Regions from separate parts of the Streptomyces sp. NBC_01445 genome, predicted to be linked through region 2. Evidence: riboswitches for the same ligand, from Rfam matches in the RefSeq annotation. Region 2 holds a riboswitch; the other holds the start of a gene.

Region 1 (8,079 bases), 3.6 Mb from region 2:
ACAGCCCGCGGCCCCGCACCTGCGTCACCTTGCCCGTGCCCGCCAGCAGCCCGAGCTCCGCGTGCAGATGCTCGCCCAGCTCCGTCGCCCGCTGCTGGAACTCCCCGGTGCGCAGCATCGCGATGACCTCGAGCGCCACCGCGCAGGCCAGCGGATTCCCGCCGAACGTCGACCCGTGCTCACCCGGCTTGAACACCCCCAGCACCTCGCTGCTGGACACCACCGCCGACACCGGCACGACCCCACCGCCGAGCGCCTTGCCCAGCACGTACATGTCGGGCACCACGCCCTCGTGCTCACAGGCGAACGTCCGCCCGGTCCGCCCGAGCCCCGACTGGATCTCGTCGGCGATGAACAGCACGTTCCGCTCGCGGGTCAACTCCCTTACCGCTGGCAGGTATCCGGCCGGTGGTACGAGGACACCGGCCTCCCCCTGGATCGGTTCGAGCAGCACGGCGACGGTGTTCTCGGTGACAGCGCCGCGCAGTGCCGTCAGATCGCCGTAAGGCACGATCTCGAACCCTGGCGTGTAGGGACCGAAGTCCGCGCGCGCCTCCTGGTCCGTGGAGAAGCTGACGATGGTCGTGGTACGCCCGTGGAAGTTGTTGCCCGCCACGACGATCTTCGCCCTGCCGTCGAGCACCCCCTTGACCTGGTACCCCCACTTTCTCGCCGTCTTCACGGCGGTCTCCACTGCCTCGGCCCCTGTGTTCATCGGCAGCACCATGTCCATGCCGCACAGCTCCGCGAGCTGGGCGCAGAACTCGGCGAACCGGTCGTGGTAGAAGGCGCGGGACGTCAGCGTCACCCGATCCATCTGCGCCTTCGCGGCCTCGATGAGCCGCCGGTTCCCATGGCCGAAGTTGAGAGCCGAGTAGCCGGCGAGCATGTCGAGGTACCGGCGCCCCTCGACATCTGTCATCCACGCCCCCTCCGCCGTGGCGACCACGACGGGCAGCGGATGGTAGTTGTGCGCACTGTGCGCTTCGGAGGCGATGATGAAGGTTTCCGTTACGGCATTCGGAGGAGTCACAGCAGTCACGGGGTCTCCGTTCTTACGGCTCTTATGACGCGAAGACGTGGGCTTGTGGCCCCTTCCTATCGTCGCTCGCATCGTGGACCGGGACACCTCGCGTCCCGGCGCGCCCGGTAGGGTGGCCCGCAGGGCCGTGACTGGCGCGCTGGGATGGGACCGACCATCGGGGAGCGGCCTGTGAACTGTGTGCCGTGCGCCTGGGCCGACCCGTGAACCTCCCGCTCTCGACTTCGCTCGGGCAGTGGAGGCCCCATCCGTCCGGAGGTCCGTCATGTCAGAGCCCACCCTCTCCACCGAATCCGTAGCATTCCGCAGCGCTCTCGACGTGATCCGCGCCGTCGAGCCCCGCGTGGCCGACGCCATCGGCCAGGAGCTCGCCGACCAGCGCGAGATGCTCAAGCTGATCGCCAGCGAGAACTACGCCTCCCCGGCCACCCTCCTCGCGATGGGCAACTGGTTCAGCGACAAGTACGCCGAGGGCACCATCGCCCGCCGCTTCTATGCCGGCTGCCGCAACGTCGACACCGTCGAGGCCCTCGCCGCCGAACACGCCCGCGAGCTCTTCGGCGCCCGCCACGCCTATGTCCAGCCGCACTCCGGTATCGACGCCAACCTCGTCGCCTTCTGGGCCGTCCTCGCCCAGCGCGTCGAGGCCCCCGCCCTGGAGCTGGCCGGCGTCCGCAACGTGAACGACCTCTCCGACGCCGACTGGGCCGAGCTCCGTCAGGCCTTCGGCAACCAGCGCATGCTCGGCATGTCCCTGGACGCCGGCGGCCACCTCACCCACGGCTTCCGCCCCAACATCTCCGGCAAGATGTTCGACCAGCGCAGTTATGGCACCGACCCGCAGACCGGCCTCGTCGACTACGAAGCCCTGCGCGCCACCGCCCGCGACTTCAAGCCGCTGATCATCGTCGCCGGCTACTCCGCGTACCCCCGCCTCGTGAACTTCCGCATCATGCGCGAGATCGCCGACGAGGTCGGGGCGACCCTCATGGTCGACATGGCGCACTTCGCGGGCCTCGTCGCAGGCAAGGTCCTCACCGGCGACTTCGACCCGGTGCCGCATGCCCAGATCGTCACCACCACGACGCACAAGTCGCTGCGCGGCCCGCGCGGCGGCATGGTGCTCTGTGACGACTCGCTCGCCGGCCAGGTCGACCGCGGCTGCCCGATGGTCCTCGGAGGCCCGCTGCCCCACGTCATGGCCGCCAAGGCCGTGGCTCTTGCCGAGGCCCGCCGCCCCGAATTCCGCGACTACGCCCAGTCCGTCGTCGACAACGCCCGCGCCCTCGCAGAGGGCCTGACCCGCCGCGGCGCCACCCTCGTCACGGGCGGCACGGACAACCATCTCAACCTGATCGATGTCGCCACCTCCTACGGGGTCACCGGCCGCCAGGCCGAGAACGCGCTCCTCGACTCCGGCATCGTCACCAACCGCAACTCCATCCCCTCCGACCCCAACGGGGCCTGGTACACATCCGGCATCCGCATCGGCACCCCCGCTCTGACCACCCGGGGCCTGGGCACCGCGGAGATGGACGAGGTCGCCGGCCTCATCGACCGCGTGCTCACCGCCGCCGAACCGGGCACCACCAGCAAGGGCGCGCCCTCCAAGGCCCAGCACATCCTGGACGAGAAGGTCTCCGACGAGGTCTCCGCGCGAGCGTCCGACCTGCTGAGCGGCTTCCCGCTCTACCCGGAAGTCGACCTCACCTGATCGCTTGCCCCCTAGCTCCGTGATCTCCTGACCGGCCCGTCACCAGCCGCACCGACGGGCCGGTCAGTGCGTACTCGCGGCCGTGAGAGCTGAAGGGCGACTCTCAGGAGTCGATCAGCTGCTGCCGTGGTCCGGTGTCCGGCGGGGTCTCGCCCGTCCCGCGACGACGCGGCAGCCTGCCGGCCAGCGGCCGCATCACCAGAGCCAGCGCGGCACCCGCCGCCAGCCCCGGTATCGCCCACCACCAGTCCGTCCCCTCACCCGCCCGGGATGCTGAGGCCCGCGCGCCTGCGGACTGCCCGGCATCGCGGCTGTCGGCTGCCGGAGCCGGAGCTCCACCGAGCGCTTCCTTGGACCGGTCGGGCGACTGCCAGGGTGCCGGGAAGATCGGGCTCCCGCCCTTTTGGGACCGCTCGCCCATGACTCCGAGGTCCTTCAGCAGCGCGCGCAGCTCTGCCGGCTTCTGCGCCTTGTGCCAGTACCCGTTGTAGGAGTCCGGCACGTGCGTCGCTGTGTGTATCCAGACGTCCTTCGTGCCCGGCGAGTCCGGATAGACCCGGTCGACCCGCCACGGCAGCACGTCGTGCACCAGCCAGGTGACATTGAGCTGACGCCCCACGCCTATGCCCAAGCCGGGCGGCTCCTCCCGTCGGCCCTGGCCCGGCTCTCCCAGGAGGGTTTCCAGCGGCCCGTACCTCTTGTCACTGAAGTAGAGCGACGCGCTCTGGCCGCTCTCGGGCGACACCACCAGAACGCTCGTCGGTCCGCCGGCCGACGCCCCTGACGCGCTCAGCAGCAGCGCGGCGAGTGCCGCCGTCAGTGCCACCGCCAGCGCGGCCAGCCTTCGTACTGTTCGCATCCGTTCCCCCCAGCTGGTCCCGGCACGGCCCGCCCGTGCCGATTCACTTCTGGTACACCGCTCGACCCGACCGGGTTCCCAACTTTGGCGCGTGAGTTCTCGAGTGCGGGAGCCGCCGGCTCAGCCCGCGGACATCAGCGGACGGTGTCCAACTTCCGTACCGACCGTGCGATCTCCATCGCCCGCTGCTGGGAGTCGATTCCCTCCAGGCGGAGTGTCACCTGCTGCCGACGGGTCCACAGGAGCGTCGGGCCCGCGGTGCGTTCCGAGCGGGTCCACCGGTCGCCGTTGCCGTCGAGCATCCAGAAACTGAGCAGATGGGGCTGGGCGAACCACAGCCCCGTATCCGGGCCGAGGTCGACCCAGCGCGGCTGCATACGCACCGATTTCGTGTACCCGATGTCGAGCTGGGCCGGGTACTCGTCGAGTCGGATCGTGTGCCCGTCCTCGCGCCAGCACAGCGTGATCAAGAAACGCGACTTCGGTTCCCGCGTCACCGTGACGGCGTCCGGCATCCCCAGCTCGTCCGGCACCAGGGGTTCGAATCCGGCTTCTCGTCGGGCCTCACCGAGCGAGAGCGACGTACCGCACCCGGGGACATGAGCACCGGACGACGGCAGGGCCGAGGGGTCGTACCGGACCTCCACCCCGCCGAAGCCGAACCAGTCGGCGACTGCGGCCCGCACCGGAGGCGTGAGCACGAGCACGGTCAGCACCCCGCACATCCCCGCAGTGAGCATCCGCCACCGCTTCCGTACCCAGCGGCGCGCCCGCCGCACCCGGGCAGGGGCCGCCTCCGGCTCGGCCACCGGCGCCGGAACCGACTCGGCGAGTATCTGCGCCAGTACCCGCTCGGCCATCGACTCGCCGCCGGGGCCCAGACCGTCCAGGGACCTGCCCAGCGCCCGCAGCTCATCCGGCAGCCCACTGCCCGCGCGGGGCCCGCGCTCCTTGCCGGGGCCGTGGCTCCCGTCGTCCTCGTGGCGCGGCTCACTCATGCTCATCACCTCCCTCCCGCGGGTCCAGCTCGGCCGGAAGAATCCGCTTCAGCTTCCGCAGCGCGCGATTGAGCCTCGACTTCACTGTGCCGCGCGGCCAGCCGAGCGCCTCGGCCGTCTCCGCCTCGTCCATCTCCAGCAGATACCGGTACGTGACGACCAGCCGATGCTCCTCGCTCAGCTCCTCGAGCGCGGCTAGCAAAGCCGTCCGCCGCTCGTCGTGGACAGCTGCGACCGCCGGATCCGTGGTCTCGGGTATCAGCGGCTCGGCCTCTATCAACGTCGCTTCCCGCCCCACGACCGAACGCTGTCGCACCGCCGAGCGCACTGTGTTCCTCGTCTCATTGGCGACGATCGCGAGCAGCCAGGGCTTGAACGACGAGTCGTCCCGAAACTGTCCCAGGGCGCGGTAGGCCTTGAAAAATGCCTGCTGCACCACGTCCTCCGCGTCCGCGCCTGCCCCGAGGGCCCGGGCCGCCCGCAGCGCCAGCCCGGTGAAGGCGCGCACCAACACCGCGTACGCCTCCACATCTCCGGCGCGCACGCGAGCGATCACCGCACGCTCGTCGTCGACGACGCGGCCCCCCTCCAGGACCTCCCCCTGTGTCCTCACATCGTTGATACACCGCACCCCGCGCATCGGTTCCCACCCGTCGCACAGGTTTTCCGAACTCGCTGCGCAGGCACGTCCGAAGGGAGATCTCGGAGCCAGATCCCGGCGACACGCCGGGCGGGGTGGGCGACGGCTCTCCGTACACGGATCGGCACTTGCCGTACACCCGCCGCCCCACCTGTTTCCAACCAATGAGAGACACCTGAGACAATGAGGAGCATGGCCTCTGATCGTCCCCGCGTGCTCTCCGGAATCCAGCCCACCGCAGGCTCGTTCCACCTCGGCAACTACCTCGGCGCGGTCCGCCAGTGGGTGGCGCTGCAGGAGTCTCACGACGCGTTCTACATGGTTGTGGACCTGCACGCGATCACCGTGCCGCAGGACCCGAAGGAGCTCCGGGCCAACACCCGGCTCGCCGCGGCGCAGCTCCTCGCCGCCGGCCTGGACCCGGACCGCTGCACGCTGTTCGTCCAGAGCCACGTCCCCGAGCACGCGCAGCTCGGCTGGGTCATGAACTGTCTGACGGGCTTCGGCGAGGCCTCCCGCATGACGCAGTTCAAGGACAAGTCCGCCAAGCAGGGCGCCGACCGCGCGACCGTCGGCCTCTTCACGTACCCGATCCTCCAGGTCGCGGACATTCTGCTCTACCAGGCCGACCAGGTGCCCGTAGGCGAGGACCAGCGTCAGCACATCGAGCTGACGCGCGACCTCGCCGAGCGCTTCAACGGCCGCTTCGGCGAGACCTTCACGGTCCCGGCGCCGTACATCCTCAAGGAGACGGCGAAGATCTACGACCTCCAGGACCCGTCGATCAAGATGAGCAAGTCGGCGTCGACGCCGAAGGGGCTCGTCAACCTTCTCGACGAGCCGAAGGTCACCGCCAAGAAGGTCAAGAGCGCGGTCACCGACACCGACACCGTGATCCGGTTCGACCCGGAGAACAAGCCGGGCGTCAGCAACCTCCTCGCCATCTACTCCACCCTCACCGGCACAGGTATCCCGGAACTGGAGCAGAACTATGAGGGCAAGATGTACGGTGCGCTCAAGACGGACCTGGCAGAGGTCATGGTGGACTTCGTGACACCGTTCCGGACCCGTACCCAGGAGTACCTGGACGACCCGGAGACGCTCGACTCGATCCTGGCCAAGGGCGCGGAGAAGGCGCGTGCTGTCGCCGCCGAAACCCTCGCCCAGGCATACGACAAGGTCGGGCTGCTGCCCGCGAAGCACTGAGCCCCAGCCCCGGCTGAACGGCCTGACCGCCACCCGCCCACCGCACGACGACAGGAGTACGACGTGGGGACCGTAACGATCGGCGTTTCGATCGCGGTCCCGGAGCCACACGGCAGCCAGCTCCAGGAGCTGCGCGCGGGCTTCGGTGACCCCGCGGCGCACGGCATCCCCACGCACGTCACTCTGCTCCCGCCGACCGAGGTGGAGGACGGGTCGCTGCCTTCGATCGAGGCCCATCTCGAGGAGGTCGCCGCCGCGGGGCGGAACTTCGCGATGCGGCTCGCGGGGACGGGAACCTTCCGTCCGCTGTCTCCCGTTGTGTTCGTACAGGTGGCGGAGGGTGCCGAGGCCTGCGCATGGCTGCAGAGGCAGGTACGTGACGCGTCGGGTCCGGTCGCGCGTGAGCTGCAGTTTCCGTATCACCCGCACGTCACGGTGGCGCACGGCATCGCAGAGGAAGCGATGGACCGGGCGTACGAGGACCTCGCCGGATATGAGGCGGCCTGGCAGTGCACCGGATTCGCGCTGTACGAGCAGGGCGCCGACGGTATCTGGCGCAAGCTGCGCGAGTTCCCCTTCGGCGGCCCGGCCGTGCCCGCGCAGGGTCCCGACCGCTCGAAGCGGGGCCGACAGCCGGCCCGCTGACGCGACGCGAGTCGGTCGGCCGCTGTCCGACGCGGCTTACATCGGCAGGCGCCGGAACACCGGACGCGGGACATGCCTCAGCGCCGACATCACCATGCGCAGCGCCCCCGGCACCCACACGGTCTCCGACCGGCGCCTGAGCCCCGTCTCGATCGCCTGTGCCACCGCCTCCGGCGTGGTGGCCATCGGCGCCTCCGCCATGCCCGCCGTCATCTTTGACCGTACGAAGCCGGGGCGCACGACCATCACATGCACGCCGGTGCCGTGGAGCGCGTCGCCGAGGCCCTGCGCGAAGGCGTCCAGGCCGGCCTTGCTCGACCCGTAGATGAAGTTGGACCGGCGGGCCCGCTCGCCCGCGACCGACGAGAGCACCACCAGCGAGCCGTGGCCCTGGGACTGCAGGGCGCGGGCGCAGATGAGGCCCGCCGATACCGCGCCGGTGTAGTTGGTCTGCGCGACGCGCACCGCGGAGAGCGGCTCGTCCTCGTCGCGGGCCTGGTCGCCGAGGATCCCGAACGCCAGCAGCACCATGTCGATGTCGCCTTCGGCGAACACCTTGCCCAGCGTCACCTCGTGGGCCTCGGAATCGAGCGCGTCGAAGGCGACGGTACGGGCGTCGGCGCCCATGTCTCGGAGTTCGGCGGCCGCACGGTCGAGGGCGGGGGACGGGCGGCCGGCCAGCCACACCGTTCGGGTCCGCCGCGCCACGAGGCGTCGGGCGGTGGCGAGGGCGATCTCGGAGGTGCCGCCGAGGACGAGCAGGGACTGGGGGGTGCCGAAGGCGTCCTTCATGAGAACCGAACTCCAAATAGGCGGGACTGAAATAGGAGGGACCGAAATCGGTGGGGGCGGGATGGGAACCAGGACGGCCCGAGCGGTGTACCAAAAGTGAATCGGTGCGGAGGGGCCGTGCCGAGTAAGGGGGTACGACGTGCGCGCGATGTGGGGGAGCGATTGCCGGGATGTGCGAGGGCC
Region 2 (8,079 bases):
GCGAGAGCCCTGAGGAACCTATCCAAGATCATTACGACTGTGAGGCAGGGATGGCCTGTTCGATCCGGCCGGGCCAGGGTTGCCGGTCGCTCGATGGCGGTTCTGGCCGGACGGACGCGCGCGGCACCCCTGAGTGGACCGGTCCTCAACGGGTCCCGTCTTGGCCGAAAGCCAACCAGTCGATGGACGGTCAACAACCGTATGCACACGGCCGAGTTGGCGCGGTGGGCAGACCGGAGACATCTGCCCGCAGGCGCCTCACAGTACTCCCGCCCTGCTCCTGGCAAGTCGTCCCGCGCGAAACTCCAGGCTCAGCTCTGCTCGTTCGGCAGCTCGAGGCGCGTCAGGTGCTCGGGCGTGAGTGCGTGCAGAAAGTTCTCGGCGTCGAACGCTTCGCCGACCGCGACCACGCCGGTCACCACGCGGTCACCTTGGAGGATGCGCGCGAGGGCCTCGACGACGAGCGGCGCCGTGACGGCATAGATGTCACGGCCTCCCGCCATCGCGCGGCGCGTCTCGTGACCGCGAGTCACCACGGCCTCCACGAGGAAGGACTGCGCGGAGCGGCCGTCGGCGTCGGCGGGTACGGGCTCAGGGGTGTCCTCCGCGCGGATGTCGCGCAGCGGCGCGAGGTTCATCACCGCGCGCACCTCGGGGGTGCGCACGTGGCGCGGCAGCGTGACCTGGTCGGCCGTCGCGAACACGACGGTGTCCTGCTTGCCGAGCGGCTCCGGGAAGGTCCACGGGGAGGCTTCCTGCGCATACGAGAAGGGGCTCAACTTGCCTGCGGTGTAGGTGAGGTGGCGCCCGGCGTTGCTCTCGCCGGTGCGGCGGGTGCCCTGCGTCGGGTGCCAGCTGTCGAGGCCGTACGCGAGTGTGATCTCGTCCGCGTCCGGCCAGTCGCCGAGAGCGGCGGTGGCGAGGAGGTCACCCAGCCCGCCGTAGAACGCCAGGGACGGAACGACAGCGATGCCGGCCTCCCTGGCGCGGTCGCGGTAGGTGTCGAACAGGGCGGCGGTGACGGCCTGTTCGGCCCCGACGTCCAGGTAGGGGATACCCGCGCGGAGCGCCGCGTCCACCAGGGGGCGGGCCGTGTCGAGGAACGGTCCGGCGGCGTTGATGACCGCCGCCGCCCCTTCGAGTGCCCGGTCGAGGGAGGCCGCGTCGTCGGCGAGCGCCTGACGTACGGGCGCGCCGGGAGCGAGGTCGCGCACCGCGTCGAGCTTGCCCGCGTCCCGTCCGACGAGCACCGGCGTCGCTCCCCGCCTCCGCAGCTCCGCCACGACGAAGCGGCCGGTGTGTCCGTAGGCGCCGAAGACGACGACCGGCTGCCCGTCGAGCGACCCGGCGGTGCGGTGCGCGGCGGGTCCCGAGAGGGTGTTGCTCATCGTTGACTCCAGTGTCCGAAGGGCGGTGGTGTGCGGTTCGACAGCAATGATCCGGGCGCGGGGCCCGCCCAACCAGTGGCAGGAATGACGAGGGGCGTACAGTTTCGGACATGCATACCGCCGCGCCTTCCGTTGTACGTTCCCCTGCGCATTCGGTTGCGATGGCGCTTCCCGAAGGCACGATGCTTTTCGAGGCCGCGGGCGCGCTCGAAGTCTTCGGCTCCGACCATTCCGACCTGGCCGCGCCTTGGTACTCGTTCACCACCTGCGGACCCGCCGGGTCCCGCGTCGGCGACTGGCTCCGGGCCGACACCACCCACGGACTCGAGGCCGTCGCCAATGCGCAGACGGTGATCGTCCCGGCGTGGCGCGACGTCGAGCAGGAGCCTCCGCAGGAACTGCTCGACGCCCTCCGCACCGCCCACGCGGCAGGCGCCCGGATCGCCTCGCTGTGCACCGGCGCCTTCGTCCTGGCCGCGGCCGGCCTCCTCGACGGCCGCCGCGCCACCACTCACTGGGCGCACGCGGAAAGGCTCGCGGCGCGGTACCCGGGCGTCGGGGTCGACGCCGAGGTGCTGTTCACCGACGAGGGCAGCGTCCTCACGTCCGCCGGTAAGGCGGCCGGGATGGACCTGTGCCTCCATATCGTGCGCACGGACCACGGGGCGACGGTCGCCAACGCCCTGGCGCGGCACCTCGTGACGCCGCCCCATCGGGACGGCGGCCAGGCGCAGTTCATTCCGGCGCCGGTGACGCACGGGCGCGACCATCCGCTCGCCGATCTGCTCCCCTGGGTGCTGGCCCGGATCGACCAGCCGCTCACCGTCGAGGACATGGCCCGTCAGGCGGGCATGAGCAGCCGCAACCTGGTGCGGCACTTCCATGCCGTCACGGGGACGGCACCCCTGAGGTGGCTGCTGAGCCAGCGCGTGCGGGAGGCGCAGGAGCTGCTGGAGTCGAGCGACGACACCGTCGAGCGGATCGCGGCACGGACGGGCATGGGGACCGCCGCTACGCTCCGGCGACACTTCACCCGCGTCACGGGCCTGCCGCCAGAGGCCTACCGGAGGATGTTCGGCGGCCGGTGACACGGGCCGCGCCCCGCACGATGCGTACCCCCCAGGATCACCGAACCCTCACCCTAAAGCTGAGGTCGAGGCGCCACTCGATGAGACCACGCCCGGGACCACGCCTGGGACCGCGCGCGGGTCGACAGGACCACGCCTGGGGCCGCCCGGGTCCCGCCTGGTACCGCCAGTCCCAGGAAGACGGGGCTCCTGGCTGATCGCAGCGTGGGGCCGCACGCTGGTGGCATGACGACAACACTCATCACCGGAGCGAACAAGGGTCTCGGCTTCGAAACCGCGCGTCGACTCATCGCCGCAGGCCACACCGTCTACGTGGGCAGCCGCGACGCCGAGCGCGGGCGCCGCGCCGCCGAGCAGCTCGGCGCACGCCGGGTCCAGCTCGACGTCACGGACGACGCGTCCGTACACGCCGCCGCGAAGACGATCGAGGCCGACGGCGGCCTGGACGTGCTGATCAACAACGCCGGCATCGAGGGCCGGACCCCGGACGGCGGCGTGATCGGCGCCGCGGACGTGACCGCCGACGAGATGCGGTCGACCTTCGAGACGAACGTCTTCGGCGTCGTACGTGTCACCCACGCGTTCCTGCCCCTGCTGCTGAAGTCGAACGCGCCGGTCGTGGTCAACCTGAGCAGCGGCCTGGCCTCACTGACGCGGGTCACCGACGCGGGGACGCCGACCCACGCGTATCCCGGAGTCGCCTACCCGGCGTCGAAGGCCGCGGTCAACATGATCACCGTGCAGTACGCGAAGGCGTTCCCCGGCATGCGGATCAACGCGGTCGAGCCCGGCTACACCGCGACGGACCTGAACGCCCACACCGGCATCCAGACCGTCGAGGAGGGCGCCGAGATCATCGTGCGCATGGCCCAGTTGGGCCCCGACGGCCCGACCGGCACGTACGTCGCCGCGGAGGGCCCTCTCCCCTGGTGAGGACGCAGATCGCCCGACGGGGACGCCCCGCCTCACACCATCCCGTCCGCCATGGCCCGCGTGACGTCACGCCCACCGCGTACCCGTCGCGCGAGGTTGGCGGCGGCGTCGGGCCACCCGGCGTGGTCGAAGGAGAAGCCCGCGTCGAGTAGCCGGCCCGGGACCACGCGGCGGCTCTTCAGAAGGAGTTCGGTGTCCGAGCGGAGCGCGAACGCGCCGAGTTCGGCCATCCACTTCGTCGCGGGAAGGCCCACCGGAACGCCCCATGCCGCGCGTAGCGCACGCATGAAGTCACGCTGCGGCAGCGGCTCGGGGGCGGCGAGGTTCACGGGCCCGTCCAGGTCGTCGCGTTCGATCAGGAACTGGACCGCTCGGGCGAAGTCACGGTCGTAGATCCAGGACACGTACTGGCCACCGCCCGCGACGGGACCGCCGAGGCCGAGCCTGGCCAGGCGCAGGAGGACGTCGAAGACGCCGCCGCGATCGGGGCTCATGACCATCGCGGCGCGCAGGGCGACCTTGCGGGTGTGCGGGGTGTCGGCCCGCTCCTGCGCCCGTTCCCACGCCTTCGCGATCTCGACGCTGTAACCCCAGTAGCCCGGGACACCGGCCTCGTCACCGCCGAGTACGCCGGTCGTCTCGTCGTTCGGTGCGGCGAAGCTGTGGGCGTAGACGGTGGCCGTACTCATCTGCAGCCACGCCCTCGGAGGTCGCGCGGCGGCGGCGACGGCCTCGCCGACGACCTCGGCGGACCGCACGCGCGAATCCATCATGGCCCGGAGGTTGGCCTGTGTGTAGCGGCAATTCACGCTGCGTCCGGCGAGGTTGATCACGACGTCACTGCCGTCGACGACCTCGACCCACGGGCCCAGGGTCTCGCCGTCCCAGCGGACTTCGCCGTCGCGCACCGGCCGCCGCGTGAGGACGACGACTTCGTGTCCCGCTTCGGCCAGCTCACGCTTCAGGATCGTCCCTACCTGCCCGGTGCCGCCGGGTATCACGATCTTCATGGAGCCCCCTCATCGTGTCGGCACCACCTTAGCGCAGATATTTGAACACGTTCAAATAGGCGGGCGCTCGGGAGGGTCGGCCGAGTGGGACGGCCCTCAGGCCCGGTCGCGGACGTGCAGGCCGAGTCCGCTCGTGCCCGGTGTCTCGACTCCCGGCAGGAGCCGCATGTCGTGGTCGTAGTCGCCGCCCGTGAGGGGGCGGAAGGGGACCGGCGTGGCCGTGAAGAGTGTGTCGAGTCGTCGGGCGTACTCCGTCCGTGCCGTGACGAAGCGGTCGTCGGGGAGCTCGTTCGAGCTGTACACCGCGAACGGCTCCAGCGGGTTCATGCCGGTGAACCAGAACAGGCCGTGCTGAATGGGGTGCAGGACGTCCGCGAGGCTTCCGTGGATACCACGGTCGGAGAACGCCGACTCGCGCGCGCCGACGGTCACCGACACGAGCGCCCGCCTGCCCGGCAGGGAGCTTTCGCCGTACGGCGGCGGGACGGCAGGTCCGTACGCGAAGCCGCTCGTGAAGACCCGGTCGATCCAGCCCTTGAGGATCGCGGGCGCCGAGAACCACCACATCGGGAACTGCAGGACCACCGCGTCCGACCAGCGCACCTTCTCCTGCTCCGCCGCGATGTCGGGCGACAGACCGTCCGTCAGCGTCGCCCGCTCGGAGTCGGCCATCACGTGCAGCCGGCCCGCTCCGGTGCGCTCGGGAAAGTCGTCGGCGTCCACCGTCGCCTTCCACTTCATCGCGTAGAGGTCGGACACCTTCACCTCGTGTCCTGCCGTGCGCAGGTGCTCGACCGCGAAGCCGGTCAACGCGGCGTTGAGCGAACGGGGTTCAGGGTGGGCGCTGACGACGAGGATCTTCTTGGGCTGCCGAGGCGTCGTGTCGTTCATACCCTCACGCTCGCCCAAGGGTGTCCGGTCAGCCAGCACCCTGGTCAACGGCGGAACGCTCATCCTGGTACTGCGAGGGCCACGCATACTTGGGCCCATGGACGGCGTGAAGGACATCGGGGACACGGGCGCGGGCGCCACCCTCACCACCGGCGGCTCGCAGCGCGGTCTCGGAGACTTTCTCCGCGCCCGCCGCGCGCGTGTCACACCGGAGCACGTCGGGCTCTCCGGCGGCCGTCGCCGGCGGGTACGGGGACTGCGCCGCGAGGAGCTGGCACAGCTCGCCGGGATCAGCGTGGACTACTACGTGCGCCTGGAACAGGGCCGCGCCACCCAGCCCTCCGCCGAGGTCGTCGACGCGCTCGCCGGGGCGCTCGGCCTCGACACGGCGGAGCGCGGGCATCTCGCCACCCTGGCAGGCGCCCGGCAGGGCCCCGCGCCCGAGGCCCGGGTCAGCCCGATGCTGCGGCGGCTCCTCGACTCCATGGCCGGCTTCCCCGCCTTCGCCACCAACCATCGCCTGGACGTGGTGGCGTGGAACGCCCTCGGCGCCGAGCTGATCGGCGGCCTCGGCGAGCCGGCCGGCCGCGACCGGAACAACGCGCGGTACCTCTTCCTCGACCCCGCTTCCCGCGTCGTCCACCCGGAGTGGGAGGACCGGGCGGCGGAGGCCGTGGGCCAGCTCCGGGTCTGGTCGGGGCGCTACCCCGACGACACGGAACTGGCCGCGCTCATCGCCGAACTCACCGCGCTCAGCCAGGAGTTCAGGCGCATCTGGGACAGCGGCGAGGTCGTGATGTGCGCGGCGGGGCGCAAGCGTCTGAGGCACCCGGTGGCCGGGCTGCTCACCCTGGACTTCGAGACTCTCCACGTACCGGCCGCGCCCGGCGAGACGGGTTTGGTCGTGCACGTCTTCAGCGCCGAGGAGGGCAGCGAGGAGGCCGCGGCTCTCGCGCGGCTGACCGAAGCCGTTACAGTGGCAGACAGGCCGTGACTGGCGCTGGGGTGGAGAACCACCGGGGAGCGGCCTGACCAAAGGGTCGATGTATGCCGTGCGCCTGGGCGAATGGTCAATGACGCCTGGGAGGCGACCATGTCCCCGACACACACAGCCCACCTCATGGACGGCACCGGCACCGCTCGGCGTCTCGTCGAGGAGTCCGCGGGCAGAGCGGCGGAGCTGGTGAGGCGCACGGGCTCGGCGCCCTGCCTCGCGACCGTACTGGTGGGCGAGGATCCCGCCTCCGTCACGTACGTCCGCATGAAGCAGGCCCGCTGCGCCAAGGCCGGTATCGAGTCGCGGCGCGTCCAGCTCCCCGCCGAGACGACGACCGCTGAGCTGGTCGCCACTCTCCGCGAGCTGTCGCAGGACGCGTCGGTGCACGGAATCCTGCTCCAGCACCCCGTGGGCCCGCACATCGACGAACGTGCGGCGTTCGAGGCCATCGCCCCGGAGAAAGACGTCGACGGCGTCACCATGACCTCGTTCGGCGCGATGGCCTTCGGGCTGCCCGGGTTCGTCTCCTGCACACCCGGCGGGATCATGCGGCTCCTCGACGAGTACGACGTCGATGTCGCGGGGCGGCATGCCGTCGTCGTGGGCCGGAGCGCGATCCTCGGCAAGCCCGCCGGGATGCTGCTGCTCACACGGGACGCCACGGTGACGTACTGCCACTCCCGCACGGCCGACCTGAGCGCGTACGTGAGGGAGGCGGACATCGTGGTGGCGGCCGTGGGCCGGCCCCAGCTCATCCGCGGCGAGGACATCAAGCCCGGCGCTGTCGTCATCGACGCCGGCTACAACGCGGGCAACGTCGGCGACGTGGACTTCGACACCGCGGCCGAGCGGGCCCGCCTGATCACTCCCGTCCCCGGCGGCGTGGGCCCCATGACCATCGCCGTCCTCCTGGCCCAGACGGTCACCGCGGCGTACCACCAGCTCGGCGCGGACCTCGATCGCGCGCTCGCCTGACAGGACCGCGCCGATCGCGCATCCGGGATCCCTGGTCGGTGGCGGCGTCGAGAAGTCCGGCCGCCGCCACCTCGAGGGCGGCGCGCGGCAGCGGTTCACACTCCAGCGGTGCGCACACCTCGAAGCCGAGGTGCCGTACGGCCGTCTCGCCCGACGGCAGCAGCTGGAGATACTCGGGCCCGTCGGGTTCCTCGCGGCCCAGGAGGAACCCGACGGTCAGCAGCGTGCCGGCAGCGATCCTCGGGGATCCGGCCTGCGGTTCACGGTCGATCAGCGTGAACTCCCGCTCGTACGGGCCCGTCGGCGGCGCCGCCAAGAGCCACCGGGCGAACTCGGCGGCCCGCGGCGCGCCCTGGCCCAGTGGCAGGCGCCCGAGGAAGTACCCGTCGAACCACCAGCCGCCGTCCCCATCCACCCCGAGGGTGATCCACAGGTCCTCGACGGGCCGGCCCGGGTAGTGGGACCCACGCCATGCGAGGCGAAAGAACGGACCGGTCCCGGGACGCTCACCTCCGTACGCCATGCAGCGATCTCCTTCGTCCTCTGATGCTCAGGCGACCCAGTGCGGCCGTCGCCCGGTGGACACCGACGGAAGGCCGGCGGCGAGCGCCGCCGCCATGCGGTGGACGGCTTCGCGCAGGGTGTCCGCCGGGGTCGTGTACGGGATGCGCATCCGCTGCTCGAAGATGCCGGGGTCGGTGGCGAAGCAGGCGCCGCTCTCGATCCGGACGCCGTTGTCGAGGGCTCGTTCGGACAGCGCGGAGGCCACCGGCTCACCCAGGTCGACCCACAACGAC

Evidence for each region. A riboswitch is a leader RNA that binds a small molecule or an ion and turns the genes downstream of it on or off. The one in region 2 is predicted to bind ZMP and ZTP.
Region 1: linked by a shared signal. The riboswitch ahead of OG574_RS20655 (glycine hydroxymethyltransferase) and the one ahead of OG574_RS04575 (bifunctional 5,10-methylenetetrahydrofolate dehydrogenase/5,10-methenyltetrahydrofolate cyclohydrolase) in region 2 are both predicted to bind ZMP and ZTP.

The regions. Positions count from the first base shown of each region.
Region 1 is NZ_CP109485.1:4,546,869-4,554,947, reverse strand. It holds gene rocD (ornithine--oxo-acid transaminase) at 1-1,114, opposite strand, end outside; ZMP/ZTP riboswitch at 1,160-1,246, shown strand; gene OG574_RS20655 (glycine hydroxymethyltransferase) at 1,308-2,756, shown strand; gene OG574_RS20650 (hypothetical protein) at 2,860-3,615, opposite strand; gene OG574_RS20645 (hypothetical protein) at 3,750-4,613, opposite strand; gene OG574_RS20640 (RNA polymerase sigma factor) at 4,606-5,253, opposite strand; gene trpS (tryptophan--tRNA ligase) at 5,446-6,459, shown strand; gene OG574_RS20630 (2'-5' RNA ligase family protein) at 6,523-7,104, shown strand; gene OG574_RS20625 (decaprenylphospho-beta-D-erythro-pentofuranosid-2-ulose 2-reductase) at 7,141-7,896, opposite strand.
Region 2 is NZ_CP109485.1:923,473-931,551, forward strand. It holds gene OG574_RS04545 (saccharopine dehydrogenase family protein) at 312-1,388, opposite strand; gene OG574_RS04550 (helix-turn-helix domain-containing protein) at 1,550-2,476, shown strand; gene OG574_RS04555 (SDR family oxidoreductase) at 2,702-3,409, shown strand; gene OG574_RS04560 (DUF1731 domain-containing protein) at 3,442-4,419, opposite strand; gene OG574_RS04565 (NAD(P)H-dependent oxidoreductase) at 4,516-5,310, opposite strand; gene OG574_RS04570 (helix-turn-helix domain-containing protein) at 5,408-6,304, shown strand; ZMP/ZTP riboswitch at 6,291-6,381, shown strand; gene OG574_RS04575 (bifunctional 5,10-methylenetetrahydrofolate dehydrogenase/5,10-methenyltetrahydrofolate cyclohydrolase) at 6,404-7,282, shown strand; gene OG574_RS04580 (hypothetical protein) at 7,230-7,805, opposite strand; gene yczR (MocR-like transcription factor YczR) at 7,833-8,079, opposite strand, start outside.